Regions from separate parts of the Paenibacillus sp. FSL H8-0282 genome, predicted to be linked through region 1. Evidence: predicted binding sites of a transcription regulator. Region 1 holds the regulator's gene; the other holds the start of a gene.
The links. The regulator LexA, encoded in region 1, represses DNA repair genes until DNA is damaged. The targets are predictions, from matches to a motif close to CGAACATATGTTCG.

Region 1 (16,131 bases):
AGAACTTCCTTCGACTAACACCATATTGACGCTCCGGGTCACTCTGAGAAGCGAGTGACCACATCCAGCCCCCTAAGCCCGTCGGGACGTCACTGCGTTAGGTGTTCGGCAAGCCTCACAACTATAAGCAGCGACTCTAATTAAAACATAAGACTATTGAGCTAACGGGAACTTTAGTTGAATAATACACATTAATGAGCAGGCGCTACGGTAGCCTGCTGTTTTCATTGAAGTAACGGGCAGATTTGCACAATAGTCACCGCAGTTTAATGCGACTTCAAAATAAAAAGGAGAGAAAAGACCCATGAATACTACACTTGGCAGATTAACAGGTCGAATCGCAATAGTAACAGGTGCAAGTCGCAGCACAGGAATCGGTGCTGCAGTGTGCAAAGAGTTGGCCTATCTAGGCGCTGATGTATTTTTTACACACTGGGTTAGTTACGATCAACAGATGCCCTGGGGTAGCAATAACGAGGAGCAAAAGCAACTTTGTGAGGAAATACGTTCCATGGGCGTTCGTTGCGAACACCTAATGATGGATCTTTCTGTACCTGAAAGCTTTATGGATTTATTAAATAACGTTGAGCAGAAGCTAGGAGAACCTTCCATTCTTGTTAACAATGCTTGTTATTCGGTTAACGATGACTTAACCACGATTACCCCAGAGTCTTTGGATGCACACTACGCAATTAATGTTAGGGCGGTAACTATGCTTAGTGTGGAATTCGCTAGACGGTTTACGCAATCGGCAGGTGGTCGAGTTATTAATATGACATCGGGCCAATCACTAGGCCCCATGGCTGGTGAAATCTCTTATGCCACAACGAAAGGGGCAATAGATGCTTTCACACGAACTTTTGCAGCAGAGGTGGGTCCGAAAGGCATCACCGTAAATGCGATAAATCCTGGACCCACAGACACCGGCTGGATGACTCCTGACCTACGACAGCAGTTATCTAAGCAATTTGTAACAGGTAGAGTAGGATTGCCTAAGGATGCAGCTCGTCTGGTTGCATTCTTAGCCACCGATGATGGGGAGTGGATTACTGGCCAAGTTTTACATTCCACGGGTGGATTCAACTAACGGAGAACGATAGCTCAATGAGACACCTAGCTAATACGATGTGAAAATCGCCTCGTCAGTGATAATTCTGACGAGGCATTATAATTTGATGGGTCTTATATCAAATTCAGCCAGTCCTGGTGGCAGTGATTCGAAGTCGACTTCTTCGAGGGCTTCTGGTTAAATAATTATTAGTAACGGTTCATATATGTCAATCAACGCACCTATACGTTCGCTGATACCAATAAAAGTACCAATAGCTACAATACTTCCGCACCTTCCACCAAATCCGCTATCGTGATTGTCACAGATATGCACGGACTGTCCCGGCTTTAAATCTTCCCATCTCATAATTTAGAGGGTGCTCCTTGTTCTTCAAAAGTTCTCTGGGACATTCCAAAGTAAGCAGCCCTGTCATTTGAGTAATGGTTCTGTCGTTGTATCGGTAGCATCAGTGGCGTCTCCGGGAACCTATTTTCGTTTGCCGCGCGGGCGACGTTTTATGGTTCCTTTTTTCTTGTCCTTTAGTAGTAGATAAGCTGTGTAACATTGTATTGCTGCTGTTAGGAGTTGTACCATGTAGAAGAGTCATCACAGGGATAACCTGAACTGCTCTTTTATTGCTCAAAAAATTTTGTTTTATCTGTAATCAACTCTACGAGTAAGCGTCATAATAAAACCTTGCTGACCATGATGGTAGCAGGGTTATTGTTCATACATTAAATTTCTTCCCTCACGGAGGCAATGGATCCTATGATACATCCACCAATGATTCCGGAACGAAGCCAATTAGCGATGGTTATCCGATATCTAAAGTTAATTTTAACGGCGATGATTCTCCCAATACGATTTTCAAGCCACTTTTAAGATAGCGATATTCTGGATTCTATTCCCTAGATTGAAATCTTCAATTGCATTTGTAGTACCTCTTCTGATTGAAAATTGGGCTATATTTCCTGCACACATAAACGCCCACAAAATGCTCACAAATAATAGAAGGAAGACAATGAAATCCGTAATCGTTTTCTCAGAGAACCCTTTATTTTAACGGAATTAGGTACTATTCAGACCATTATAAAAAGGCAAACTGTAAACCGGACTCGGTTCACGAGTGGGAAAGTAACCAATATATGACGCTTTACTAGAACCTTTAAACCCTTAACGCCTTTGGTGTTGAGTTTTTTTTTGTTTGGGCAAAATAGTGGTTTTGTAACCATCGATGATATGTCTACGAAAAATGCCCGCGAAATGCCCACAAATAGCTGAGGTTAAGGTTATTCGAGGATGTTTTACAGGTGAATATCAAAATTGGCATATTGTTGATTAACAATTTTAACGTGTAAGAAGTTGTTCATTTATCATAAATAATGGGATATCATGGGAGATAGATGAATTAAATGCAGAGACGGAGGAGTGAATTTGGATATAGTTTGGTCAAACTTAATATTAACTTTGATAATTTTCGGGATATTAGTGGTTTTGATTTTTAAAGGTATTAGTTTATTAGTAAGAAGTTATAAATCAAAAAAATAACTCTATAGACGATTATACATAGTCATGGTCAGTCATTGGTTATATTCCCGCATCGTGACTATAAAAGAATTTATCAAAGAGTATTGACACAAGACCTGAGTTACAGATCATTAAGAATGGCGATTTACAGACCCCCCCCGCGGTTGGCTGTGAGTCGCTATTTTATTATTTTTGTATATTCTAAAAGTGTTAAAGTAAAAGTGATTGTAAATTTTTTTTCACTTTAATTGTTTTATCGCCTACCTTGCTCTTGCTCAGTCCAATTAACCTTATGAAACCGAGAAGAACTAAGATCTCATGGGTCACTTTATGGAATCTGGTGGCATTAATTAAGATAGTTGGTGCCCGAATCGTCCGGGAACAATTTGAATTTCGAGCACAACTCCATAGCTGTAAATAAGAACGAGTCGATTGTTTGAAATTTTTCAATCCGTAGCAATAAAATTGAGAAAAGGTTTGAAGAATAAGAGGACACGTCACTCATGTGGGTAATAACTAATATAGTAATAAGGAGGTGCGTAATGAAAAAAATATTATTAACTACAGTTACTAGTATTCTTCTGTCTTCCTCAATTCTCGGTGCATGTAGTAACAATAAAACAACAGACGAGGCAAAACCTACAGCTTCGAGTGCAGCGACAATGCCAGTTGTTGAAGCTACAAGCACTCCTGAACCTTCTGCTACTCCTTCTATGGAGGTGCAGGAGTCCGCCAGTCCGGAGGCCACTGATCCTCTAGCATCTGATCGACCAAAGACCAAAGCATTTGGTGAACAGGAGGGAGGGGTCTCAGGGCAAGAAGGTACACTTGAGCAAGGTGATGGATATTCCCTGTATGTTTTTCAGGATTTCACACTAGACTCACAGTCTGGTCGTTTATCATTAACTGAGGATCCAACCTATTATGCCGAAATTGAACACTTGCCTGCCGGTTACGAGCTCACCGCTCTGAAGCAACAGGGACAAACCGAGCTTTCTGCAATTGGCAAAGCCAACGACCATAGCGGGGAACTAATTGAACATCCTCTAGGTTTTGCTGAACTATATCTGCAGGCAACCGGTGATAAAGGGATAGAAGATTATATGGTCTGGAAGAATCAGGCGGGGGAAGCTTTTCTTTTTCGGATACACAATCCTAAGGGGGATTCGTCGAATAAGTTTGCACCTTGGGTGATGGTTTCACTGGCAACACTTGAACTTGAAAGGAATTAAGTGTGATCAGAGCCGTAGGAGTTGTGCGGAGTAGAAGGGGTGTGCCATAACCATAATCAAAAAAATGGTTGTTGGCACACTTCTTCTTCTTTTTGGTACCTTACTTCATTCGAACGCCAATTTTCGTTTGCTGAGGTTGCAAATTTCGCATATGAGCCCGCTATAGGACCCAACAGACCTTATATGGAGCTTTATCTCACATTTGGGATACTAAAGGACTCCATAGTCGCTATTGGCATTAAAAACGCTCAATATGAGCCTCATCCTTAGGAATAACGTCACTGGAGTCCGAAACCATGCTTCAAAGGCTCAAAATTAGCAAATAGCGTCATCTGGGTCCGAAAGTCATGGCACGTAGTAGAGGGATTTAATGTTAAAATATCTTATATATAGATAACTAATTCTTTCCTGGGAAGGAGTAAGTTCATGCAAATTTTTATTTACATAGGATTGGGCTTCTTTATAATTTCAGGTATATGTGTTGGAGCCTTCACGACAGGTACACAACAAAGAGGTAACTTTTATTCGGAATCTAAGCAAGACCGTAAAGCTAAAAACAAAGTAGCGAATTGGTCCGCTTTAGGTGGTCTTATTTCATTAGCTGTAGCTGGGATTCTTTATTTGTTGTAAATGAACGCACAACATAAGGAGGAGTGTTGCAGATGGTGAAGATTTTTAATGAAAATACGGTCTCTTTTACACAAAAACAGTCCCCGATCCCAGAGTTTGCTTGGCATACGAGTGAAAGGTTAGCTGAAATGGTGGGCTCCAAGCATTTAGTTTTTGATATCAGATCTTTAGATCCTGATAAATATTCTTTTCCTTATCATTTTCATAGAAATGCTGAAGAAATATTTGTGATTTTAGCGGGAAAAGCGATGTTAAGAACACCCGAGGGTTTTACGGAGGTTACTGAAGGGGATGTAATATTTTTTGAAATGGGACCGGAAGGGGCGCACCAGCTTTATAATCATTCCGATGCACCATGCAGGTATCTGGATCTCCGAACGAATCAGGGAATAGATATTTGCGAATATCCAGACTCAGGCAAAATCAACATTTTGCCCTATCAAGAAATCTATCAAGCAGATGAACAGGCGGATTATTGTAAGGGAGAAGAGCATGTAAGGGAAAAATGGAATGGGGGAGTGTAATTGATTAAAGATCGTTGGTTTACAGTAACTGAAATTGATCCGACCACCTATGCAATCAGTGAATATGGACATTGGGAAAAGGTGCATTCTTTTTTACTCTTGGGGCAAAAACAAGCCGCGTTAATTGATACGGGATTAGGTATTGATAATATAAAAAGAATAACGGACCAGTTAACGGATTTACCTATCGCTGTCATAACTACGCATGTGCATGCAGATCATATTGGCAGTCATGGGCAATTCGAGACAATCTATGTTCATAAAGCGGATGAGGATTGGCTGATTAACGGAATAAAAGGCTTGTCCCTTGCCCAGATTCGAAAAGATATGAGCCGGGACATCACACTTCCTGTTCCTGAAACCTTTGATCCTAACACCTACATACCTTTTCAAGGGAAACCAACAGCTCTTTTACAAGAAGGGGATGTGCTCGACATAGGCGGGCGTAAAATAGAAATATACCACACACCAGGTCATTCGCCAGGTCATATCAGCCTTTTTGATCATGCCAACGGATATCTGTTTACAGGTGATTTATTGTATGACGTTACGCCAATCTATGCCTTTTACCCTTCGACTAGTCCGGTTGATTTAGTGGCATCCTTAGAAAAGATTACGGAAATTCCAGGAGTTACCCAAGTATTCGGTTCTCATAATACACTGGGTTTAGATCCATCTATTTTACAAGAGGTCAAAAAGGCGGTTCGTGAGTTACGTGAGCAAAAGGTAGTGGCACATGGTACGGGCATTCACCAGTTTGATGGGTTTAGTGTGCAATTTTAGATTTTTTTATGTCGAAAACAAATGGGGGTATGGCGATATGGTGTCTACATCAAAGGTTTTTGCGAAAAATAATTCACACATCTTATTGCGCAAAAAACAACTTAATTATTCAGATACGATTGACCTGAACAGTGCATGCAATTGTTGTACTTGGGAGTAAGCTTCCTTGTACTGGTTGTCGGATTGTCGAATAGGCAATAAACCCGGCAAGAAGGAGATACAATACACAGGCGTTTCTTTGCTGTTCATATATATTTTAAGCGTAAGCTCTTCAATCACATTAGCTTCTTCATCAGCTTCCTTAAGGACGTTAATATCTGCACTTGTTGCAGTAGTTTTGCTGTTTTGATGTCTTTTGGATACTTTTGAAAGGGTAAGTGCGTTAACCACAATCTCGGATCCCATTACATTATCAAAAGAGTATAGCTTTGCTACTGCTTTTTTGTTACTCTTCGGATTTTTGGTACCGATTGCCAATTTTTTATTAGGCTCGTTAAGTGCGATCAAGTGAGATTGATTGGGGGGAATGAATGTTTTGGTGAAGCTGATGTTAAAAGATGAGGTCGCATTAACTAGCTTAGAAATTTCAGATGAAGCAGATAGCGTTTTCAATTTTATAATGGCGGCACTTAGAATTAAAACAACTCCTAAAATAGCAAATAAGTACATCAGGATAATCAGCATATAATCACACCTCCTAGTTATCTCATTAGACTCAAATTGTTGCTTATTGAAAGATATGCCTGAATGATCTCCACTAGTATCTTTTAAAAGGGAAATTCGTGGAATTATAGGATCGGCTTCACGATTAACCCAAAAAAAGCACCCAGAGAAACCTTCCGATTCTGCAAATGATGCAAAATTTGGGGTTGCTGCAAGAGTGCTTTTTAAGGTGATTATGTAAACCTATAGAAAATTGAAGGCAGTGATATGATCGGTATAAACAATCAGCTGTTTGTATTCGATCGGAGTCCCATAACTAGCATAAGGTCTTACAGTAACGTCATTGAGGACAACAAAGTTATAACTGAAATTTTTATCAGGGTGTTCTGCTCCCAAATAAGATATGTATTCGTCTACAATTACATCATCCATCAAAGATTTTAAATCAAATACATCCTCTTTGTTGGAGACGGTTGGAGAGACGATTCCCTGAATGCTGCCAAAAGAGGTGAGCAAATTCACTTTTTTTCCACTAGCTTGTTCATCATTTAAAAGTAAACCGGACAGCTTACCCAGTGCATCGACTTTAAAATCGACGAGGGTTCTAATTTTTGAATTATTCAAACTAAACACATCCTTTTCAATTTGCAATCCTGTTAACAATATTCGACATATAATCACGAAACTCCTAGTATGCTAATGAAAAAATACTTACTTATGTAATGACCCCCATTTTTTAATGTGATTTGGGGGTTGCCGAGCCTCCATTCGAATTTAATTTCTTATCGTTACTCGTGTGCCTATAGGGACAATAGCAGCGAGTGCTAACACATCCTCGTTGTACATCCGGATGCAGCCGTGGGACACCTCTTTCCCAATGGAGGAAGGGTCATTGTTTCCATGAATTCCGTAGTGTGGTTTAGACAGTCCCATCCAAAAAACACCGAAGGGACCCCCTGGGTCGGGTTGTTTGTTAATAATAGTGAATTCACCCACTGGGGATTGGGTTAACATCTTACCGATGCCGACAGGGAAACCTCTAATCACAATATCATTGTCCAGAAGATATAACATTCGTTGGGTCAGATCCACAATAATTCGGTAGTTGGGCATTATACGCAACACTCCTTTCTAATTAGGATATGAGTAGAACGCCTAAAGGGATATTCATAGAAAATGGCCATTTTAGCCATTGGGAACAAATGTTCGTAAGTGGTTGGAAAAGCAAAAAAACGTAGAAAAAAGGCTGTTCCGCATATGCGGAACAGCCTTTTATGTTAGAAGTGCATGCTTAGTGGATATCTCGAAACAATCCGATGACTCTTCCGAGAATAGTTACGCGATTAAGGCGAAGCGGCTCATAAGCTGGATTCTCCGGCTGAAGCCGTATATGATCACGTTCCTTGTAAAAGGTCTTAACGGTTGCTTCATCTTCTTCGGTCATGGCTACAACGATATCTCCGTTGTCCGCTGTTTGTTGTTGGCGAACAATCACATAGTCACCATTCATAATGCCTGCGTCCACCATACTATCACCCATGACAGACAGCATAAATACTTTGTTGTCACCTACATAGTGAGTAGGAAGTGGGAAGTAGTCTTCGATATTCTCTGTAGCAGTGATAGGTACCCCGGCGGTAACTTTACCTACAACAGGAATCCGTGAGATGGTCTGCGCGAATTGGTGAACATTCTCTGAATCCTCTTGGCCTAGTAATTCTATTGCACGTGGCTTCGTTGGATCTCGACGAATAAGTCCCTTCTTCTCAAGCCGGTCCAAATGACCGTGAACTGTGGAGCTGGAAGCAAGGCCAACAGCTTCTCCAATTTCCCGGACGGAAGGTGGATAACCCTTGCTGCGGACTTCGCTTCGTATAAATTCCAGGATCGCCAGCTGGCGACTTGAAATCTTTGACATTGGAATCAACCCCATATAGTAATGTTTGGGAAAATTATAACATAGAACTACCGTTCGCACAAACATAAGTTCTAACTATTATAAATATTAATCTGCTAGAGTTAAAAAATGGTAGACAAATGATAATAAAATGAACCGCTTGAGTCTCTCGAAAAAAAGAGAACAATTGTTCTGAAATAGTATTGAACAAAACACATGTTCGTGTTATTATAAATTCGAAAGTAAGAACAAGTGTTTGGAGGATGATGATTATGCTAAAATACAGTACATACCGCAGCATCTACGACAAGGCCCCTGTGGTTGAATCTATAGGACATAATGACGTTGCCCGTAATTCCGCTAAGGTGAAAGAGATAACGGAACGTTTGCTTGGAGGGATGATTTCGTTGTTCCGTCAAGATTTCTTTATTAAGTTAATATTGATTTTCGTGCTAGTATTATCTGGCCTAACAGTAGTGGGAAATGTGTTTGCAGGATCGACGACTATAATGAAGGAAGAGAAGCGGATTGTGGTTGAACGTGGAGATACACTATGGAGTATTGCTCTTAAGAATAAACCAGCTGATATGAAGACAGTTGTTTATATAGAAGGAATTAAACGTTCAAGTGGGATTAAGAGTAGTCAAATTAACGCTGGAGACATACTTACTTTACCTATTTATTAATTTTCTGAGAACATAATAGAATGACTAGTAGAGCTTGCAGGGAGTAGACCTTGACAAGCTCTTTTTCTCATGGCAGAGTTAGAATTAATTTATAGGGGGAGGGAAAGTATTGAATATTGATGAGTTGGTCGCGCGAATTAACGAATTGGCACGCAAACAGAAGAGCGTAGGCCTTAATCAAGAGGAAGTGGCGGAACGCGCCAAGCTTCGTGAAATTTACCTGGGGAATATCCGCAATAACTTCCGAGCACAATTAAATACTATTGAAGTAGTAGATAACGATGAGCATGAACAAGGTAACAAGGGGCTTAAACATTAGCTCGCTGTTCCTTTTCATAGATATTTCAGGATGACTAGGGGGAACGCACATGGCCCGTTCTTGGGAAAGAATGGTTCAACGCAACACACAGCAAATCAACAAGCAAAGAAAGAAACAAGGCAAGGATACGATTTATGCCTCTAAATCTCCTACCCAGAATGCCGAAGTCTTTAAAGGTCGCAACATTGCATTTCCGGTAGTGTTAGTGATACTTGGCACTATGTTTTGGGTAGTTGGTTCTATTGATCAGGCCAAAGGCAATGGCATGCTGGCTAATTGGCTAGGAGTAGTACTGTACTATTTGCTGGCAGCGCTATTGTTCTTCCGTCGTCCGTACTTGAAGGTGGAAAAAGCAAGACTGTCCACTATTAAATTCAATCGCGAACGCGGGCTTCCAGCTGCAGATATTGAGAAAATCACCCTTTCGCGTGGAGCTGTAGTCATTAAGCACAAAGGGAAACGTACGAAATGGATTTTCACAAAACTTATGAATCGCTATGATACTAATGCGATGAGTACACGATTAGAAGCATTTGCTAAAGCTCACAACATTGAAGTAGTTCACGAATAGAACTAGACCAGTTAAAGGGAGAGGGAGACCTGTAATGCCAATTTCTGCTGTACTATTTGACCTTGATGATACATTGCTGTGGGATGATCGGAGCGTCGAAGAAGCATTTCGTTCTGCTTGTGAAGCCGCCGGGGATACGATTGATCCACAAGAACTAGAAGTTGCAGTTCGTAAGGAAGCAAGTAGCTTGTATGAATCTTATGAGACGTTCCCATTTACAAAGATGATCGGAATTAATCCATATGAAGCACTCTGGGCTAACTTTACGGCAGGTGAACAGCCAGAATTCCGTCAATTGGAGCAGCTTGCACCGGTATATCGTAAAGAGTCTTGGCGTCGCGGACTTGCAGCGTTAGGGGTGGAAGACGAAGCACTAGCTGAGACCTTGGCAACTAAATTCGCAGCAGAGCGCAGAAAACGTCCATACATCTATGAAGAAACAATGCATGTACTGGAGCAGTTACGGGGTCAAGTGAAGCTTTTGCTACTTACGAACGGCTGTCCTGCACTGCAACAAGAGAAACTAGATGGTGTGCCAGAGTTAATTCCTTTCTTTGATCATATTGTGATTTCCGGAAGCTTTGGTAAAGGCAAACCGGATAAGGAAATTTTCCTGCATGCTATAGAGCTTCTTGATGTAACTCCTGAGCAAGCAGTTATGGTCGGCGATAAGCTTACAACGGATATCCGTGGGGGGCTGGCAGCAGGGTTGACCACGGTCTGGATCAATAGAAAAGGTAGAGCACCTAGTCTTGATATTCATCCGGATCATGAAATCAATCACCTTGAGGAACTTCTTCCACTAGTTCAATCTTTGTAAGATATACAGAGCTATTAGCTCCAATATAAAGACTTTATAAAAGCAGCGAGTTTCTGAGATCCTAAGAAACTCGCTGCTTTTCTGTACACACATACTAACATAAGGATTTCATTAGATTTTTAAGTAAATGATTTAAGTCACAAGACTAATGCGGAATTGATGCAAAATACTGAAAAACGAATAATAATGTGTATAATAGATGGAGATGTATAACATGAATTGGTAGATTTTTATTATTCGATAATGATTGGGAGGGCTCCGAATGATGAGATCGAAGAAATTAGTCGCTGTATTATTAGGTGCAACACTTCTAGTACTAGGTGGATGTTCTTCAAATGGAACCAAGCATTCAGAAATACATAACATGAATATGAACATGTCTATGGAACCTATCAAAGTCGAACTACAATGGAGTCCTGAAGAAGTTGTTGTAAATCAAAAGGTAACCTTTGAAGCTGTGGTGACCCAAGATAACGAGGCAGTAGATGATGCAAAAGAGGTTCTGTTCGAAATTGTGAATAAAAATGATGAGGGACAGAAAATAGAGCTTAAGGGAAAGCTAATTGGTAAAGGAGTCTATCAAGCAGAAGGGACCCTTGAAAAGGAAGGACAATATAATGTCACTTCACATGTGACAGCCCGGACACAGCACTCTATGCCTAGCAAAGAGCTGTCTGTGAAACCATGATTCAAAGGTTCGCAACGCTTACTGAGCAATAACAGATAAAGCAGAGTGGAAAGGAAGGCTTTTCGAAATTCCTTTATTCTGCTAAACTTACTCTAATGTTTTACTGGGGGGACTATTAGTTGGCTAAATATACACTTGAGGAAAGCTTACAACAAAGGATTTTGATCCTTGATGGCGCGATGGGCACGATGATCCAACAGGTGCCTCTTACTGGAGAAGATTTTGGAGGCGATGAGCTGGACGGCTGTAATGAAATGCTGGTATTAACACGTCCAGAAGTCATTCAGACGATTCATGAGCAGTACCTCGAAGCAGGGGCTGATCTCATTGAGACTAACACATTTGGTGCAACCTCTGTTGTGCTAGCTGAATATGATATTCCTCAGCGGGCACGTGAGATCAATCTAGCGGCAGCAGAGTTGGCTCGCAGAGCAGTAGACAAATATGACACACCTGACCGTCCGCGATACGTCGTGGGGGCTATGGGTCCAACAACAAAAACGCTCTCAGTAACTGGAGGCGTTACTTTCCAAGAGTTAGTTGATAGCTATGAGGAACAAGCAGTGGCATTGATCGACGGTAAAGTAGATGTTTTGCTGCTGGAGACCTCTCAAGATACACTTAACGTTAAAGCTGGAAGTATTGGTATTCGTAATGCTTTTGAAAAGACTGGCATCACATTGCCGGTTATGATTTCAGGAACAATTGAACCAATGGGTACTACATTGGCGGGTCAGAATATTGAAGCATTTTATATCTCATTAGAACATCTGAAGCCTATCTCTATGGGCCTCAACTGTGCGACTGGTCCTGAGTTTATGCGGGATCACATTCGTTCGCTTTCGGAGATCTCCTCCGCAGCCGTGAGCTGTTATCCAAACGCAGGATTGCCGGATGAGAACGGACATTATCATGAATCTCCAGATTCTTTAGCTCGCAAGATTGCAGCCTTTGCCGAAAAAGGCTGGCTGAACATTGCAGGGGGTTGCTGTGGAACGACACCAGAGCATATCCGTGCGATGAAGGAAGCACTTTCAGAATATCCTCCACGCCCGCTGGCAGGTAATCATCCGCCTGCACTTTCAGGCATTGAGCCTATCTATATTGAGAACGACAACCGCCCATACATGGTTGGTGAACGTACGAATGTACTTGGCTCTCGTAAATTTAAACGTCTTATCGTCGAAGGTAAATATGAAGAAGCCTCAGAAATTGCCCGTGCTCAGGTGAAGAGTGGGGCACAGGTTATTGACGTGTGTGTACAAGACCCTGACCGTGATGAGATTGAAGATATTAAGCTTTTCTTAGAACTGGTTGTGAAAAAGGTTAAAGTACCCCTGATGATCGATACTACCGATCCTAAGGTTATCGATTTAGCTTTACAGTACTGTCAAGGTAAGGCGATAATTAACTCCATTAACCTTGAAGATGGTGAAGAGAAATTCGAGCTGGTGACGCCGATCATTCATAAATATGGTGCAGCTATTGTTGTGGGTACCATCGATGAGACGGGACAAGCCATTAAGGCCACAGATAAACTGGAAGTGGCTAAACGCTCTTATGACTTGCTAGTGAATAAGTACGGTTTAGCAGGAGAAGATCTTATTTTTGACACATTGGTGTTCCCTGTAGGAACCGGAGATGAACAATATATCGGTTCAGCAAAAGAAACGATTGACGGCATTCGTTTGATCAAGGAAGCACTTCCAGGTGTTCATACGATCTTGGGCATCAGCAACGTCTCCTTTGGATTGCCGGAAGCGGGACGTGAAGTGTTGAACTCCGTATTCCTTTATGAATGTACAAAAGCTGGGTTGGATTATGCGATCGTAAATACAGAGAAAGTGGAGCGGTATGCTTCCATTCCTGCCGAAGAACGTCATCTTGCTGAGGAACTGATTTATAATACGAATGATGAGACGCTTTCTGCTTTTGTAGCTGCTTTCCGTGGTAAAAAAGTAGAGAAAAAAGAGAAGATTTCCAACCTGTCACTTGAAGAACGTTTAGCTTCCTATGTGGTTGAAGGTACGAAGGAAGGACTCATTCCTGACCTTAATGAAGCATTGACTAAATCTGGTCCGCTGGAGATCATCAATGGACCGCTGATGGCAGGGATGTCGGAGGTCGGCCGGTTATTTAATAATAATGAATTGATCGTTGCTGAGGTGCTGCAAAGCGCTGAAGTGATGAAGGCTTCTGTCAATCATCTAGAGCAGTTTATGAAGAAGGATGAGACAGCGGTTAAAGGAAAAATTATGCTGGCAACCGTAAAAGGGGACGTACATGATATTGGTAAGAATCTAGTGGAGATCATCCTCTCCAATAATGGTTATCAGATCATTAATTTGGGTATAAAAGTACCACCAGAGACCATTATCGAAGCCTTCCGTCGAGAAAAAGCTGATGCGATAGGATTGTCCGGGTTGCTTGTGAAATCTGCTCAGCAGATGGTCCTCACCGCTCAGGATTTACGTACAGCAGGTATCGATGTTCCGATTATGGTTGGCGGCGCAGCTTTGACCCGTAAATTTACGAAGACCCGTATTCGTCCAGAATATGACGGTCTAGTATTGTATGCTAAGGACGCTATGGACGGGCTGGATATTGCCAATCGGCTTATGAACCCTGAAGAACGGGAGAAGATTGCCGAGGAAATTCGTGTGGAGGCAGAAGCAGCGGTTGCGGTGGCGCCTAAGCAAGAACTGCCGAAACTAACCAGAGCAGTGCGTTCCAAAATATCTCCAGATGCACCTGTATTTGTTCCACCGGATTTAGAACGCCACGTACTGCGTAACTATCCATTGGGGCATATTATCCCCTATGTGAATATGCAAATGCTGCTGGGTCATCATTTGGGGTTACGGGGTTCTGTAGAAGCCCAATTAGCTGCTGGAGATCAGCGGACTGTTGAACTGAAGGGTACCGTAGACGATATTCTCCATCAAGCAATGCTAGAGGGTACCATTACTCCACATGCTATGTATCAATTCTTCCCTGCACAATCGCAAGGGAATGATATTATAGTGTATAATCCACAGAATACGTCCGAGATCCTGCATACCTTTACTTTCCCGAGACAAGGGGTAGAGCCTCATCTGTGCTTGGCGGACTTTTTGAAACCTGTTGACAGTGGTATTATGGACTATGTTGGATTCCTAGTTGTAACAGCAGGTCACGGTGTACGTGAATTGTCTACTCAGCTGAAAGAAAGCGGAGATTATCTGCGTTCACACGCCTTGCAGTCGGTTGCACTTGAAGTGGCAGAAGGACTGGCGGAACGCGTCCATCATATGATGCGCGATACTTGGGGTTTCCCGGATCCGGCGGATATGACGATGAAGCAAAGACATGGGGCAAGATACCAAGGAATCCGTGTTTCATTTGGTTATCCTGCATGCCCGGATTTAGAAGATCAAGGTCCACTGTTTAAGTTGTTATCTCCGGAGGATATCGGTGTTCACCTTACAGAAGGCTTTATGATGGAGCCAGAAGCTTCCGTTTCGGCTATGGTATTTGCCCATCCAGAAGCGCAGTATTTTAATGTAGAGAAGCTGTAATTCTTTCATTTATATACCTGGTCTGTAGGGGATTGTATCCCTTTCAGCGGAACCTCCCGTAACTGGGGGGTTTTTTGCTGGAAGAAGGTCGTTTAGAATTGAAAAGAGATGGTTGAGCCAATAAGCAGAAGGGAGGAAAAAGAATGGATTTATATTTTTTAGGTACTAATGCAGGTGTGCCAACGCTACAACGCAATGTAACGTCCGTTACATTAAGACTGCTGGAAGAACGTCGCAGTATTTGGATGTTCGATTGTGGGGAAGGTACACAACATCAGGTTCTTCGTTCACCGATTCGGCTAGGAAAGCTGGAAAAACTATTCATTACCCACTTGCATGGTGATCACCTATTTGGTCTTCCAGGTCTATTATCAAGTCGTGGTTATCAGGGAGGGACAGCGCCGTTAACGGTGTACGGACCCCCTGGATTAAAAGCATACCTAGAGATCTCCTTAGCTGTGAGCCAATCCCGAATTCCTTATAAGATTGAGATTGTAGAGCATACAGGAGGAATTATATTCGAGGATGATAGCTTTAAAGTTGAGGCTGCATTACTTGAGCACCGGATTGACAGCTATGGCTACCGGGTAACGGAAAAGGATAGTCCCGGAAGCCTCAATACGGAATTGCTTAAGAGTTATGGTTTAAAACCGGGACCGATTTATGGGAAATTAAAAAAAGGTGAAGATGTTGTTACGGATGAAGGTGTGCGAATCTGTGCTGCTGATGTTGTCAGGGAACCCAAACGAGGACGTATTGTTACTATCCTTGGAGATACAAGACCTTGTTCGGGAGCCTTAGAACTCTCTCTTAATGCAGACCTTATCGTTCATGAAGCAACCTTCGCCCATGATCTGGCTGACATGGCGTATCAATATCATCATAGTACAGCCCGTCAGGCTGCAGAGTTAGCAAAAGAAGCCAAAGCAGGACAGCTGTTGCTGACTCATTTCAGTTCTCGTTACAGCTCGCATGAAGAGTTAATTCCTTTGCTTGAGGAAGCTGAACTCCTATTCCCAGAGACATTATTAGCTGAGGAATTTAATGCATATCCGGTACCTCGCAGACTAAATGGGCAATAGGGGGAATGATTATTTTCCGGGAAAGCGCAGGAAATGACAGTGCTATGCTAAAAAATGCTGGATGGGACGGTTGTTCGATTTCATTCGACGAAGTGTGTTAG
Region 2 (16,131 bases), 1.3 Mb from region 1:
TATACCATTACAAGTCAGCGTATTATGGTAAAGACCGGACTTATCGGTAAAAATGTTGAAGAAATCGAATTGCTGCGCGTACGCGATTTATCCGTAAAACAGTCTATCATGGACCGGATGCTTGGCATTGGATCATTAACTGTATTTTCTGATGATGCCTCAGCGCCTCAGCTTCTTTTTCGAAAAATCCATGATGCCCAAACCGTCAAAGATGTTCTGCGCAAAGCCGTTCGTGACGAGAAGATCGCCAACAACATTAGCTACCGCGAGCAAATTTAAGACGTTCATACGTAAAAAGGCCCCGGAAAACCGGGGCTTTTTGCTTGCGCTTGCACACTTGAAGTACTCTTTTTATGGAAGATAAAATGCCCCCGCTGGGATAACCCCCTTGATCTGGCTCGGACTCTCCCACTGCAAAACAACCCGGGCGTCGCCCGCATTCTCATAATACTCCACCTTTATTTCATACGGCTTACCTGCAATCAGGTTTATGCTGCCTTTTCGTTCCTGGCCGCTCTGATTCACCCAACTATCAATGACTAGCCCGCCATCAATCCATACCCGTATCCCATCATCAGAGTAGGAATAAATGGTATACACCTCGCTAAAAGCAGCCGTCAGCTTCCCACTCCACCGCACAGAGAACGCATCTACACGAATGGCAGGATCAGGCGAACCTTGTCTCCATGAAAAGTTAATATTGGCATCCGTACGCAACAGTGCAGGCGTGCCGCTAAGCGTCATGTTATTGTAATATTGGCCACAGAGTCCACTCTCCAGCACACTATCCCCGATAGCAGCGAAAGCGGCGGCCTCAGCAGCATACTCCTCTCGTGTGAATACCATTTTATCGTTCATAAAAGCTTTTATCACAGCATCGGTATTCTTCTCATAGAGGAGTTTCCCCCAGGTCAGCTGATAAGACCATTTGGGCTGTGTTTTGGACAACAGTTCAGCAGACGGAAGCTCTCCATTCTCACCAATCGCAATCAGCTTGCCACGACCCAGATCCCATAAATTATCATAATGACTAATCTTGAAATCCGCGTCATAAATGTCGAGCGCCAGCACATCTACCTTATCACTGCCCGGATAGTATTCTGCCGGCTCATCACACCACTGATTTTTTGCATTTGGACTCCAAACCCACAATAAATTATGCAGCTTATGATAATTGGTAAAACGATCGAACATAAGGCTCCACAATGCAGCGTAATTGCTCTTTTGCCCCCACCAAAACCATCCACCATTCATTTCATGATACGGCCGCCAAAGTACAGGAACCCCTGCGTCATTAAGCTTTTTCAGCGACAGGGCTATCTTATCCAGATCAGCTAACAGAGCATTATACTGGGTGGTACCTGGGGTTATATATTTATCAAAATCAGCATTGTTTAGGCTCGTATTTACATTCCCCCAAGTTGGCGCTGTCCCCGGTAATGCAGCGTGATAACACATCGTTACGATCCCGCCGGCCCTAGACCAGCGTATCGCACTGCTGACGACCCAATTCCGTTGATTGTCAATTAGAGCCTGTGACTGATTATTGATTGCGCCCAGCTCGTAGCCATGCAGCGCAGCATATTGCCCGCTGCTATTTTTAAGCTTCTCCATGAGCTCGTCTGCACTTTCCAAATAATCATGTTGGCCGCTTATCACACCCTTTCCCTGCAAGTAATAGAGGGTATTCAGCAATAGCTGAGCCGAGGACGACAGCCCCGAATCCGCCGGAGCCATTTGTAATCTGCGAAAAGCCATCTGCCACTGCACATCGCCCACGAACCTTGATGCTGAATCAACCATCTGACGAATAATCCGCTGCTCCATCTATTCTCACCATCCTTTTAAATCTTTTTAAGTTATAGTATGGGGACAATAATGACATGAACTCAGCGAATGGACATGAAGTTGTAAAATAAGTTGGGACGATATAAGGAACTGCTGAATAAATTCACGGCTCAACAAAAAAAGGAGCTCCGCGGCTCCTCATTATTTCTTATCTTGTGTACCTTAAAGGCAATAGTTCAGTGATTTCATATTTAGCTAATCGGTCATCCTCCGATACAATTATCTTGCAGTCTATTCCGTAATCCGCAATTAACTCTCGGCACATGCCGCAGGGAGAGACTACTTTAATCTCTTTTTCCTCGCTGTCTGGGTCAGAATGCCTTACCGCAACAATCGTATCAAATTCCTTATAACCTTCAGATATCGCTTTGCCAATCACCATCGCTTCTGCACAGACTGTAATCCTCCCCATGCTGGCTTCCACATGTACCGCTGTAAAAATCTCTCCTGTTTTAGTACGAAGCGCTGCACCCACATGGTGCCGTCCCCATTCATAACGCCTGGTAATTATATCTTCGGCAGCCGCAATAAGCGTCTGATCCTCAATGGTAATTATGTACTCCATATCCAGTTCCGTCCTCCTTTATTTTACCTAATTATATTAAATCGCACTGAATTATGATATAAGATATACTATTTTAAGTGCCAAAAAAGGAGGAGCAGAATTGAAAGTAAAAAAATGGATCTCCAGTCTCATCATTGTTGTATTACTTGCTTTGGCTAGTTACTGGTTTGAACAAAACGGAGAGCCTACAGACCCCTCGTCTCCATCCGATTCGAGTGTTGTTCAGCTAACCTTCCCATCAGACCGCTATCCTGAGACCGCCAAACATATTCAGGATGCCATTGCGAAAGGTGAATCCGCCACATGTACGATTAACCGAGAGCAGGCTGAAGAGAACCGTAAAGAGTCCTTAAAAGGGATTCCCACTAAAAAGGGGTATGACCGGGATGAATGGCCAATGGCTATGTGTAAGGAAGGCGGCATTGGTGCCGACATTGAATACATAACGCCAAGCGATAACCGCGGGGCAGGAAGCTGGGTTGGCAATCAGCTGGAGGATTATGCAGACGGAACGCGGGTAGAATTTATGTTTAAATAACGGTCTGTCTGACCAGCCCCAGGCAACAGAATAGCCCCACCTGGCATTCGCCAGATGGGGCTACACTGCACATCAGCTAACTTAGAATAAGCAAGCTTTAGTGATGATAACCAGCAAGATGAAAAGTACCAGAATTGCTCCTGTTGAAGTCCAAGGACTACACACCGGACCTACTGATGCTGGACTTACTACCGGACCTACGTTACAACCACAACCATGTTCCATTCCCATTTTCAATTCCTCCTAATGATTAATGACTACAGCACAAGATATGTAAAAAGGAGATAAGCCGTTTGGGCGAATTGGCAAACAAATGCCAATCACCTAATGAATTGAAGGTGGACAGTCGATAAACAGGATATACACAAAGGAGGTGCAATATGGATATAGCTGCATTATCAATGGCAATGAGCCAAGCATCCTTAGCTCAAAATGTTGGGATACAGGTCATGAATATTGCCAAGAATCAGGCTGAAACCCAGAGCCAAACCATGGTGGAAATGCTGGGCAAAAGCGTTGCTCCTAATTTGGGAAAAACACTTGATATTAGTGTGTAATTGCTTTATGCTAAGGATACATGAGAACGAATGTTCCTGTGTATCCTTAGCATTTTTTTACTCTACATAGCCCTTCGGGCTTTTCTTTTGCGTATTTATGCGAACATACGATCCCATTAGTGATTTATTAGTGATTTTAAACGAGGTGAATAAGTTGGAGAACATGAAATCATATTATCAAATGACTGTGCTTGAGAAATGGACGGAGGATTTATACAAGCGATTAAATCTTCATCAGCCCTCACAAATTTCAATATCGTATATTGCAGAGCGGCTTAATATCTGGGTTCATTATTTGGATGTGAGAAGCAAGAGCATTGAAGCGTCTGCAGGGATGTACAGCCTGTTTATCGACAACCGCCTTCCAGCCAATCTTCAACGGCTAGAGTTTCTTCATGAACTGTGTCACCTCCTTCGCCATGGCAGTGATAATCAGACCTTGATGCCAGAGCATTTCACGCGGGCACAGGAGGATGAATCCGAGCGTTTTATCTTGTATGCGGCGATGCCTTACTCCATGATCTCCCGCATGACATTGCCTGAGCAACGGGAGGATGCCATCTCCTATCTCGCAGCAGAATTTCAAGTTCCTGCCGAGCTGGCCTTACAGCGGATTGATCAGATCCAAAGACGTGTGTTCCAAGGGCAATTATTGGCCGTGATGGGAAGAAACGAAGAACGACTGACACATATTCGCAACGGATCACGGAGATAATAAGCTTAGTTGCAATAGTGCTCTGCATATTCATTTATGGTGGAATTTCTCGTGAGGGGGAACGACATGGAAGCCATTAAAGTAATTGAATTATTACTGACTCATCCGGATTATAATGTAGATGCAGTACACCCCGAAATCCCGGATTTCGTGGGCATTGAGACGATTGAGGTGGATCACGAAACGGGGACCTTCTCCATTTTATTGCAAGAACCCAAAGAGGACTAAAAGAGAATCATTATTCTTCATAAGTTAAAAGGCAGCAAATATAGTATGTCCCGGCAATTCTTCGTTCGCTTACGCCTGGATTACTATCGTTATTTGCTGCCTTTTTGTATAATCTGTTATGCAAATACAAACTGTATCACACCAATAAGAATTAGAATAACAAATACACCGACAAAACCCCATATTTTAAAACTATAAGATTTTCACCCCCGGCAGCCTCGGACTTGCCTGGTCCTCCAGCATCTTAATTTGCTGCTCCAGCTCCAGTATTTTCTCTTCCTCCTGCGTCATATATCTATGAATGACATACCAGTCTCAGTATATTATCTTATACTATATACAAATTATTTATATGGAGGGAATTAATGAAGAAAAAAACAAAACTAATCTTCATCGTTCTAATCCTTTTAATCTATGGAATAACATCCTTAGCCTTCCACTACTTCCAAAATCATATGAACAGAGAAGTCATTCATTATCTAGTAGAGACGAGAAATTATAAGAAAGAAGATTTTGATAAAGTATACACCCAGATTGCCAAAGCTCCCCTCGTAAGTACCACGGTGATTTTTGCAGACGAACCCTACGCAAGATACTTTTATCGAAAAGAAAATGGAAGGATCTTTCAATACAGCAGGGCTCCTGTTAAAGGTAATGATCCTAGCTATACATATAAACATATCGAGGAGAATCTCCCGTGAAGGAGTTGCCCTATAAAAAAGACGCGTTTGTCCAGCAGTCAGCACTTGGCTGCTTGGGCAACCGTGTTTTTTTGATCTTCCCTGCTCTAAATAGGTAAACATCGTTTGCGTAGACAGGTGATGGTAGAGGGTTCAGGACATGTGCCGATGCACTTGATTAAAGAGAGTATGGATAAGCAACTTGAAACTTGTAACGAAGCCCCTTTTTATACATTAGATCCACTGACTACAGATAACATTGGCGTGGTTCTTAGCAGCTATCGGACACAGTTGATCTTATGCGCGGTATAACCCTCCATTTCAAAGTGTAGCGGACCCCATAGCCTTTATTGGCATGAAAAACACCATATAAGACCTCCTTTTTAAGGAATAGCGTCACTGGAGTCCGCGAACCTGCTCAAAAGCCTATAAATATGCAAATAACGACTTCTGAGTCCGTAAGCCTCTGGAGATAATTTATGAATAGGTATTCTTTACGCTCAAACACAAAGGAATTTTCTCAGGAACAAAATGTGACCTAATGCCGTCCTAAATGGTGTTATAGGTAAAGGGGGGGGGCACAGTATCATGCAGCGATCCATGACCCGGCCGGGAAATCATGTGATGAAGAGTTACGAAATCTACGCAGATATGCTGTTCCGGATCGCTTTGGTCCATCTAGGCAGCCGGCAAGATGCCGAAGAAGCCACTCAGGATACCTTCATCAAGCTAATAGAAAAAGCGCCGGAGTTCAAAGATGCCGAACATCAGAAGGCATGGCTGATCCGGGTAATCACCAACCATTGTAAAACACTACTGGGCAGAGGCTGGCGCAAGCGCGAGGTTAAGCTGGAGAGCGCTGAGCCAATTGCGGCAGACAGCCCCGAGGATTGGGCTCTGCTGCAGTTAGTTATGGCGATGCCCATGAAGTATAAAACCGTAATCCATCTTTATTATTACGAGGACTATCCCATCCAGGAGATCAGCAAGATTCTGCAGATTAGTCAGTCTGCCGTGAAGATGAGACTTCAGCGGGGACGGCAACTGTTAAAACTGGAGCTGGAAGGAGCGGAACCACAGTGAAGGAAGATCAGTTTCGAACAACATATAAGAAAGCGGTGGATTCGATGAAACCAGGTGAAGAGATGAAAAAAGAATTGTTCAATAAAATAGAGCAGCGGCAGGAGCGGAAGCGTCCGCGCAAAACCGTTTATATCGCAGCAAGTGTCGTGCTCGCCGCAGGAATCGGTCTGGCTGGGCCTAGTATATGGCAGCAGTTGAACAGTCAGAGCTCCCCAGGGCAGGTTGCCCAGGTAACTCCGGGAGCAAGCAATGCTGGCAATTCAGGCACAGCTACATCCGGCAGCATTGTCATTCCCAAGCTGAAACTGCCAGATAAGGAGTCTGGCGTGAAGGCAGATATGATCGCCTTGGTCGTGTATAAAAATAATATTTATACACAGTCAGCGACTCGCATTGACGCTGCCGATGCTGCTGCTCTGCGCGGTGATAAGTTGGGACGCACTACAGGCGGCATCAACGAATGGAGCGGTAGCGACGAATATATTGAGTTAGCCTCGAACATCGGCGAAACGGATCTCTATTCCGTGAAGGGCTATGACTCCAGCTTTCTGATTATGTCCTATTCGGAAATCAACGGCGAGGTATTCGCCGAACTGTATGAGCACACCAACGGCATCACCATAAACAGCGGCGCCGACCTGTTCGGCAAGCTGAATCTTGAAGGCCGAGTTACTTCTGCACAATGGGAAAGCTTCAACAGCTGGAACAACGGCCTCCAGCAGCAGGCGCCACTTGCCAATGGCGAGGCGCTTGATGGCTTCCTGACAGCCCTCCAAGCTGCTAAACCGCTGGCAGCAGAGCCGCTGATCGAGCAAGGCATCTACGACAGCGAAGACCGTAAGATCATCTATTTGCAGCTGGAAGACAACGCCCGAGTAGAGCTGACGCTGTTCGGTCAAGGACTTGTACGCTACGGTCAAGCACCGGCATTCTTCGAGGTCGAATCCGGGGCATTCCAGCAGCTGTGGGACAGTATGAAACTTTAAGGATGTTGGTGGAAACCCAGGGACGGCGGTTGGGACGGCGGTCAGGACTGCGATCGGGACTGCGACTGGGACTGCGATCGGGACTGCGATCGGGACTGCGACTAGGACTGCGATCGGAAGTAATTGAGTACCTCGTTTCGGTCGCCCTGCTCTCCATTGGACAATTTAGCTGGCTGCTAACAAAAACGGCACTGCTTCAAAACCATTTCATGGTTTGGAGCAGTGCCGTTTTGTGCTTTACTGTATGGTTTATGAACTCGCATACTAGATATGCTGGTTGTAGAGGTGAGACTACTGTTATTACTTTAAAGGACGATTCTCGCTGTAAATTCTGCAACTAAATCTGTGAGGAGCACGGCACTAACGAGCTAACGAACTAACCTTCTCCACCTCGAGCTATCGGACCCAGATGTCGCTATTTGCTGATTTTCAGCCTTAAGAGCATGGTTTCGGACTCCATGGACGCTAATGCCCAGAAAGAGGCTCAAATGCGGTACTTTTTATGCCATTAGCGACTATGGAGTCCGTTAGAATTGCAAATGTGGAAAAAAACCGCTTTAAGGGTCAGCTGTGTCCGATAGGAGCAGCCTCGTTCACGTAATTGTTATCGAATCAAATTTCAAAGGAACACAGGGGTCCCTCTCGGTACTTCCGATTGCTACAAAAAAGGAACGCCCACCATGGACGCTCCTTTTTTTCTTATTCGTCTACAAAATTCTAGCTAGTTACGCATTTACACTTTCCGATTTTCGATCCTGTCTTGCGTGTAATGTTTTCATTGCAAATCTTGCTATCGGCTGCGCAACCAACAGTTCAATCCAAAATGCTATTCCAAAGTTTCTCGGCCAGATGTGAAGAAAGTTTTTAAGTGGATCCAGGCTTATTTGTTTTGTCCCAACCCATGTGCCGATAATTGATAGTAAAATAGATAACACTGTGACATTTAATAAAGTATTCAACAGAATCCTTGCATTAAATCCATCGGTTTGTCCCATGAATTTCGGCATCACTTTCCCGACAATCGGACCTGCAACTAATCTAACGGATAAAACTACGATCATCCACATAAACGGAATAACCTTTAGTGTATCTATATACACTTCCTTACTGAAGCCGCGTTCCAACCCCACAATAATAGGGGCAATAGTGTTAACTGAAATGATTGAAATAATGAGTAAAAATAATATACCTTCTTTTCCGTTTCTGGGCAGTCTTGTGTCTCCATGCATGTTTGTCATCTCCGTGAATAATATTTCAGATGGCAGACGTATCATGAGACATATATTTTTGGCCCAATAAAAAAGACCAATATCTCTACACACTGATATTATAATTATAACATTTATTTAAAATGAATGTCAGACCTTCTATTCAAAATTCTTAAAATTCTCCTGCGGATAGCGAATAGTTACTCCACGTTCAGCGGCTTTTTCATTCCAAACGTAAGACACCAAATCCCGAAATCCCATCCAAGAGTTACGCCCCGGTAAATCGCCATTGCTTCGGTCGTGCGACTCTAACCTGTTTTCTACACCCTCATAGTAGCACGTAAAAATCGTCTATTGCTGTTCAACTTATAATCAAGTTACCTTCAGATCATGCTGAAATTTTATATGTATTTCCCCACCTAATAAGACCCCTCAGTATCATTTCCGCGATTTTTCTGATTCCCTTGTCCAAACACAATGAATCTCAATTCATATATATATAGCAAACTAATAAAGAGGTGAAGCTCATGGCAACAACAACAGGCATTATTACGAACACAGGGACTACCCCAGCATCCAACGTGGTCATTAATATCGATAATGACAACCTTAGTTTTTCATCTAACGTAGTCTATCACGTTTACGTATGGAATACCTTGGTTAGTAAAGGTTTAGTCTACTCCAACTCATTAAATGTTAATGCTAACACCAGCCAGTTTCTCAGTTTTAATATCGCAGGCAATTCAGCTTATGAAGTCCAATTTCTCGTAACTGGAAACGCACCGGCAGACACGATTATCACGGTGTTCGGAACGGATTCGTCAGGAAACGTCATCCCCCATCAAAGAGTGCTGCAATCCGAACTTACTTTCATAGCTCAGCTGAACCCGTAAGTACCAAAAAACTCTATGACGAAAGGAGCTTTGCATGGTTAATATTCAACTTTCACCGAGCGCAAGCGTTCAGTTTGAGCCCACCATCGCGGTAAATTGGCTTAATCCTTCAGTTATGGTTGCCGTAGCTGTAGATCTTCGATTAGGCCCTCCTAATATAGGTTTATACAAATCTATTGACGCAGGTGCCACTTGGACAACAACGTTATTGCCGTTACCGACAGGATTTGCAGGCATCGAAGCACCACATATTGATTATATTTTCCCGACCACTTTCGTAGTATTAGCCCACGCCTTCGATTCAGACGGTCTCAGCGGGTCGATCGTCTCCTATACATCTGCCGACAATGCCTCTTCATTCGGACCGCCAGTCATCGTGAATCAAGGGTTTGGGCAGTTTGTAAATGATGATCAGGTGGTCGTTGTCACCGACAAAGCTGGATCAAGTCCTTTTTTTGGAAATGTATATACTGGTTATACGCATGATTACAACACACAATTCATACCGGGAAATACGATATTCTTCAATCGTTCCCTAGATAACGGTAGTACCTATTCCAGTCCCTCCCTGCTGTCTTCGGTCGAAGAATTCGAAGAATTCCCCGGTATAGCAATTACATTAAATGGGATTGTTATCGTGGGATGGATCAATCAGCCTCCCGGTAATACTGATCTTAAAATTCGCACATCCTCAGACGGTGGGGTCACTTTTACTCCTGAAACCATGGTCGCCAGCGTTGTAGTCCCACCAGATCCATTGCCGGGATATACATTTAGATGTCTGACATACCCTTCCCTCGCAGCAGATATTTCTAATGCACCGACGACGCGAGGGAATGTCTATGCTGTATGGCAAGATTTTCGAGAAGGTTATTCTGATATTTTTCTTGCTATCTCCACTAATTTTGGTGTGGATTGGGGGGCACCAATATCCATTACAGGTAGTCCTGTGGGCTCCCAAAACTTTTTCCCAGCCATCACCGTATCCCCTGCGGATGGTGCAATATTCGTTACCTATTACACTAATCGAGTCAACCCCCTCAACCTTGATGTTTATCTAGCAACATCTAGAGATGGCGGTATGACGTATACAAACACCCGGATAACAACAACTTCCTTTGACGTCACCGGCATCCCCCTAATTGGGGACTACATCGGTAATGCCATCGTCCCTCAAACAGGCCGTCTAGTGAGCGTATGGACAGACACGCGGACCGGTACAGAGAACATCTGGTTTGGTGATAATCAATAAGCTATTAATCAACTTCTGATGATAAATTAAAAGGCTGTTAAGTTAGTATATCTACTTGCAATAAAGGATGCCGAGCGAATATGCGGCATCCTCTATTGCTTCTTATCAAAATTCAGCATTAACCTTTTCAAAGAAATCATCAATTTCAGCGTATTGGACATGCTTTTAATTCAATCAAAATCTACGGCGTATGGTGCTTGCTACTTAATAGTCTATATGTCATGACTGTCCCCTTTCCTCTACAAGAGTAGGGCAGTTCCACAGAATACATACTTTTTACCGTTTTCCAGATGATCTATGATAAAACCAGTGGATCTAACAACGCCGTGACCAAAATGTGATCATTTTCTATTTTGTCGCTTTTCCAACTCTTCCACTTCTACTTACAAGGAGCCTATAGACAGCAAAAAACCCTTACAAGGTAAGGGTTTTTGATAAGTGGGCCCTGAGGGACTCGAACCCCCGACCAATCGGTTATGAGCCGACCGCTCTAACCAACTGAGCTAAGGGCCCGGATCTAAAAATATCCGAATGTACAATTGCTGTTGTAATAAAATTGGTTGCGGGGGCAGGATTTGAACCTGCGACCTTCGGGTTATGAGCCCGACGAGCTACCGGGCTGCTCCACCCCGCGTCAGAAATAATATTCAAACAGCGACAATAAATAATATACAGTACAAAATGGGTCTACGTCAAGGATGAATTTGTAAAAGTTCTCAAGGCAAAAATCTAACCCCATATCTTCCTTTGCGGGATCGATAAATCTCCACAAAACTTGGGTCATGATAGCCATAAATCCAGCCATCTTGCTCCAGTCTTTTTGCCAAACAGCCTGCTTGAAATCTCGTTCTGAACAGTTTCGCGAAGTATATCCAATTCATGATGCCCTCTTCTCCTTTTCGCAAATTAATCTTACGCTGCTCTGAACTTATCATGCCCAAGTTCCACAAAATAAGCCACCGGAAATCCGGTGGCTTCTACATATTCCAAAACTCAATCCCCTATGGAGTCAAAATAATATGTGGGATCTTTTTCGAGCGTACCCAGCATCGTATTCCCTTGCTTCTCCCAAGCTTTAAGTGCACTCTCGACCGTTCTCTTGCCCTGATAAACTTCTGTGAACAGTTGACGCCCAACATCGTTAATACGGCTAATTCCAGGCTTCTGTGTTTGTAGGACGTTCATCAAAGGATCATTGGCTGGTAATGGTTTAAGCGTATAGAAGGACTCCAGATTTACTGAAGGTACTTTCGTGGTAATGTAATCCTTACGGGAAGTTAGTTCCCCGCGGGTATGGGCTTTAATTTTAGCTACTTCATTACTGTTGACGAATTTGATCAAATCCCACGCATCTTCCTTATTAGCAGCCATAGTGTTGATAGCCATCATATTACCTACCCAAGTACCTACAGCCACTCCTGGTTTCTCCTTAAAAGTAGGTACGGTAACGAAACCCCAATCGACAGGATTATAATTTTTAATTTTTGCTGCATTGCGGCTCACACCTGCAAGCTCATTAAGATAATCGTATTCTCCAATTACCATTGCAGCTTTTCCGGTAAGGAAGAGATCCCCTTGGACAGGACTATAGGTACTCCGTTCTGTTTCTATAAAATCCATACCGTTTAACCCAGGTGTAATTTGCTTTTTCACCAATTGGCTGTAGGTCGTCCAAGCTTGACTCCACTGTGTTTGGTTTACCTCCATCTTATGTCCCTTGTTGTCATACATAGCAAGCTCCAGCGGTGAGACATAGGTCTGCATATCCCAGAAAGGATCGCTCATATAACGGTTCATCGAAAAGCCATATATACGCTTATCTTTATTTGTCGATTTCTTGGTCACCTTTTCGGCCAGCGCGAACACTTCATCCCAAGTCATCCCATCTGTCGGATAACCTACACCAGCAGCATCAAAAATACCTTTGTTAAAATATAACGCACTCGACATAAAAGTCGGCGCTAACGCGTAAAGACTTCCTCCACCCAGCTCACGAACTCCACTTAGCATCGTAGGCGCCATATTGCTTAAATCATATTGATCTCGTGCGATAAGCGGCTCCAGCGGTTGCACCAGATTATGTTCCACCAAACTCTTCACCAATGTACTATCACCGACGATTACATCAACTGGCTCTGCACCGCCCATAATATCTCGGATATTCTCCAGATTATCTGGGTTAACCTCTGGATAGGTGCTGTCAAAACGAAGCTCATTCATATTGATGGCTGGAATAATCTCAAGTTTGATTTCAGGATGCTGCAATTCATACATATCTGTAAACTGCTGACGAAAAGAAGAATCGTCCTCTCCAGACCAGAGGCTGCCAATACGTAACACGCGCTGTTCTGTAGATGGCTTAGAAGCCTCCGCCCAAGCTGTATGCCTGCTTTCAGAAATTAAAGGCAATAGGAGTGCTGCACATATTCCAAAGCTTAACCAGCGCCGCCATAGCCTTCTATTATTATTTATATGATTCATTCTTGAACCCTCCCATAAAATACTCAATCCATCCACCTTATGAATAATTACCCATAATTCTAGTAACAGTATATAGCTTTATTCAGGAGGGGAAGTTACAGGCTGTTTAAAGTTATGCTACGATTTCTTCATATTATTTCTATAAAAAACGTTCCGCGAGTTCCCTGAGGATACTGAAATGCCCTTCTGCGACAGGATAATTGCACTTTGTGCAACTATTACAGCTGAGTGTGTTGTGCTTCTCCTTTTAATTGCACTATGTGCAGTTAAAAAACGTTATTAGGTGCTTTCAGCGGATTTCTGGCTGATTTAATTGCACAAAGTGCAACTATATCGCCAGATCCTCTAAGGAAGGTTAGTTTAAGTGCAGAAACTACAACTATTCGGCGTTTGAGACGACAGCGCAATGGAATCACCGGGGCAGAGTATAGTATTCCAGAGTGTCAGAGTATCAGAGTATCAGAGTGTTCAGAGCCAGAGCATAGAGCGTTAGCGCATAACAGCAGAGTTTCAGAATCCCGAGTGTCAGAGCGCAATATACCAGAGCGACAGAACGCAGGTCAGCCAAGTGTCAGAACGTGAATGTAAATGTAGATGTGAAATGTGAATGCAAACACCAAAACCCTACTCTCCACTCTACTTTTCCTTTTACCAGTACAGCATTCGCCTTCCCTACTAACTAACCTACTAACTAACCTACTACATTTCATGTGACCGGCACAAATAGCCCCTTCTGCGGCAGGATAATTGCACTTTGTGCAACTATTACAGCTGAGTGTGTTGTGCTTCTCCTTTAATTGCACTATGTGCAGTTAAAAAACGTTATTAGGAGCTTTCGGCAGATTTCTGGGTGATATAATTGCACAAAGTGCAACTATATCGCCAGATCCTCTAAGGAAGGTTAGTTTAAGTGCACAAACTGCAACTATTCTGCGTTTGAGACGACAGCGCAATGGAATCACCGGGGCAGAGTATAGTATTCCAGAGTGTCAGAGCGTTCAGAGCGCAGAGCGTTCAGAGCGCAGAGCGTTCAGAGCGCAGAGCGTTCAGAGCGCAGAGCGTTAGCGCATAGCAGCAGAGTATCAGAGTGTTCAAAGCGTAGAGCGTTAGCGCATAGCAGCAGAGTTTCAGAATCCAGAGTGTCAGAACGCAATATACCAGAACGACAGAGCGCAGGTCAGCCAAGTGTCACAACGTGAATGTAAATGTAAATGTAAATCCAAACACCAAAACCCTACTCTCCACTCTACGTTTCCTTTTACCAATACAGCATTCGTCTTCCCTACTAACTAACCTACTAACTAACCTGCACCTTTCCTGTGACCGGCACAAATCGCCTCTTCTACGACAGGATAATTGCACTTTGTGCAACTATTACAGCGGAGTGTGTTGTGCTTCTCCTTTTAATTGCACTATGTGCAGTTAAAAAACGTTATTAGGTGCTTTCGGCGGATATCTGGGTGATATAATTGCACAAAATGCAACTATATCGCCAGATCCTCTAAGGAAGGTTAGTTTAAGTGCACAAACTGCAACTATTCGGCGTGTGTGACGACAGCACGATGGAATCACCGGGGCAGAGTATAGTATTCCAGAGCGTCAGAGTTTACACCTGCCGCGGCTGGATCATTGTATCTTTCTGCAATAAATAACAACGTACTTCATGCACCTATACAGCAGAGTGTGCTTTAAGCTTTTCCTTTTTATTACACTCAATGTAGTTAAAAAGAAAAACCTCCCACCAAAAAGTGAGAGGCCCGTCCAAACTATAATCAGATATTTAGTTTAAACGCCAAATGCGGAAGGATCTTTTCTCCAAGATTTCAGCAGTTCCACATCTGTAGCTGCGATCTTGCCTTGTGTAAGAGCCACATCAATCAATGTGCTGTAGTTGGATAAGCTTTGTAATGGCATTTCAGCTGCGGCAAAAGCCTCCACCGCACGGTCCAGCTCGTAGCTGAAGATTGCCAATACAGCCAACGCTTCTGCGCCTGCTTCTTGCACAGCTTGAGCTGCTTTGATGGAGCTTCCGCCAGTGGAGATCAGGTCTTCGATAACGACTACCTTTTGCCCCGGCTTAATCAGTCCTTCGATCTGATTCTGCTTGCCGTGACCTTTAGCTTTATCGCGGATATAAGCCATTGGCAGATTAAGTTTATCAGCTACCCAAGCTGCGTGAGGAATGCCTGCGGTTGCTGTACCTGCGATCACCTCTGCGTCTGGATACTGGTTTTTAATAAGCTCAGCGAAGGCATCAGCAATATAGTTACGTACCTCTGGGTAAGCCATAGTCAGACGGTTATCGCAATAGATCGGGGATTTAATACCAGAGGTCCAGGTAAAAGGCTCCTGCGGACGCAGTGCCACTGCTCCTATCGTAAGCAGATAACTTGCTACTTGTTCACTTCTATTTAATGTACTCATGCTAGGGTCATCTCCTCAATAATATTTAGTGCTGCTTGACGTGGATCAGCCGCAGTTGTAACAGGACGGCCCACCACCAGAAAGTGGCTGCCTTGCTGAATCGCTTTGCCCGGCGTCATCACCCGGGACTGGTCACCTAGGGATGCACCTGCTGGCCGGATACCAGGTGTAACTGTACAAAATGCGGGCCCACAAGCCTCTGCGATCGCTGAAGACTCTTGCGGTGAAGCCACTACCCCATCCAGACCTGCAGCGGCTGCCAGCTTAGCGTATCTGACCACAGTATCTTCTACTTCTCCTGCGATTCCAATTTCGTTATTCATCACTTCTTGGCTCGTGCTGGTCAGCTGTGTAACTGCGATAATCAAAGGCATTTTAAGCGAAGCATTCGCATTAACTACTGAAGCAGCGCCTTCCCGGGCTGCAGCCATCATCGCTGAGCCTCCTGCGGCATGTACGTTAAACATATCCACACCGAGGTTCGTAAGGCTTTCTGCCCCGCCTTTTACCGTGTTAGGAATATCATGCATTTTGACATCTGCAAATACAGAATACCCCCGAGATTTCAGTTCATTAATGAATTCCGGTCCCGCTGCATAAAAGAGCTGCATTCCCACTTTCATATAACAAGGAATCCCTTCCAGCTTGTCAATCAAGGTTCTTGCCCCTGCAA

Region 2: the regulator LexA is predicted to act here: its motif matches at 3,609-3,622, upstream of NST94_RS22310 (ImmA/IrrE family metallo-endopeptidase).

Annotation. Positions count from the first base shown of each region.
Region 1 covers NZ_CP150146.1:3,844,957-3,861,087, reverse strand. Annotated here, with positions in the region: gene NST94_RS16635 (nucleotidyltransferase) at 1-18, shown strand, start outside; gene NST94_RS16630 (SDR family oxidoreductase) at 305-1,087, shown strand; gene NST94_RS16625 (hypothetical protein) at 3,121-3,810, shown strand; gene NST94_RS16620 (DUF5316 domain-containing protein) at 4,237-4,440, shown strand; gene NST94_RS16615 (cupin domain-containing protein) at 4,473-4,964, shown strand; gene NST94_RS16610 (MBL fold metallo-hydrolase) at 4,965-5,747, shown strand; gene NST94_RS16605 (hypothetical protein) at 5,853-6,431, opposite strand; gene NST94_RS16600 (hypothetical protein) at 6,654-7,034, opposite strand; gene NST94_RS16595 (L,D-transpeptidase) at 7,185-7,523, opposite strand; gene lexA (transcriptional repressor LexA) at 7,702-8,328, opposite strand; gene NST94_RS16585 (LysM peptidoglycan-binding domain-containing protein) at 8,580-8,993, shown strand; gene NST94_RS16580 (DUF896 domain-containing protein) at 9,103-9,312, shown strand; gene NST94_RS16575 (hypothetical protein) at 9,362-9,883, shown strand; gene NST94_RS16570 (HAD-IA family hydrolase) at 9,918-10,703, shown strand; gene NST94_RS16565 (FixH family protein) at 10,966-11,391, shown strand; gene metH (methionine synthase) at 11,511-14,948, shown strand; gene rnz (ribonuclease Z) at 15,092-16,030, shown strand.
Region 2 covers NZ_CP150146.1:5,133,794-5,149,924, forward strand. Annotated here, with positions in the region: gene NST94_RS22280 (PH domain-containing protein) at 1-279, shown strand, start outside; gene NST94_RS22285 (glycosyl hydrolase) at 352-1,827, opposite strand; gene NST94_RS22290 (cytidine deaminase) at 1,997-2,413, opposite strand; gene NST94_RS22295 (NucA/NucB deoxyribonuclease domain-containing protein) at 2,514-2,951, shown strand; gene NST94_RS22300 (hypothetical protein) at 3,033-3,182, opposite strand; gene NST94_RS22305 (YjfB family protein) at 3,332-3,508, shown strand; gene NST94_RS22310 (ImmA/IrrE family metallo-endopeptidase) at 3,672-4,223, shown strand; gene NST94_RS22315 (hypothetical protein) at 4,290-4,451, shown strand; gene NST94_RS22320 (DUF3139 domain-containing protein) at 4,817-5,152, shown strand; partial or broken gene NST94_RS22325 (phosphomethylpyrimidine synthase ThiC) at 5,249-5,386, shown strand; gene NST94_RS22330 (sigma-70 family RNA polymerase sigma factor) at 5,720-6,214, shown strand; gene NST94_RS22335 (hypothetical protein) at 6,211-7,200, shown strand; gene NST94_RS22340 (hypothetical protein) at 7,926-8,429, opposite strand; gene NST94_RS22345 (hypothetical protein) at 8,936-9,301, shown strand; gene NST94_RS22350 (sialidase family protein) at 9,417-10,553, shown strand; tRNA gene NST94_RS22355 (tRNA-Ile) at 10,993-11,066, opposite strand; tRNA gene NST94_RS22360 (tRNA-Met) at 11,111-11,187, opposite strand; gene NST94_RS22365 (hypothetical protein) at 11,270-11,434, opposite strand; gene NST94_RS22370 (extracellular solute-binding protein) at 11,547-13,034, opposite strand; gene pyrE (orotate phosphoribosyltransferase) at 14,820-15,458, opposite strand; gene pyrF (orotidine-5'-phosphate decarboxylase) at 15,455-16,131, opposite strand, start outside.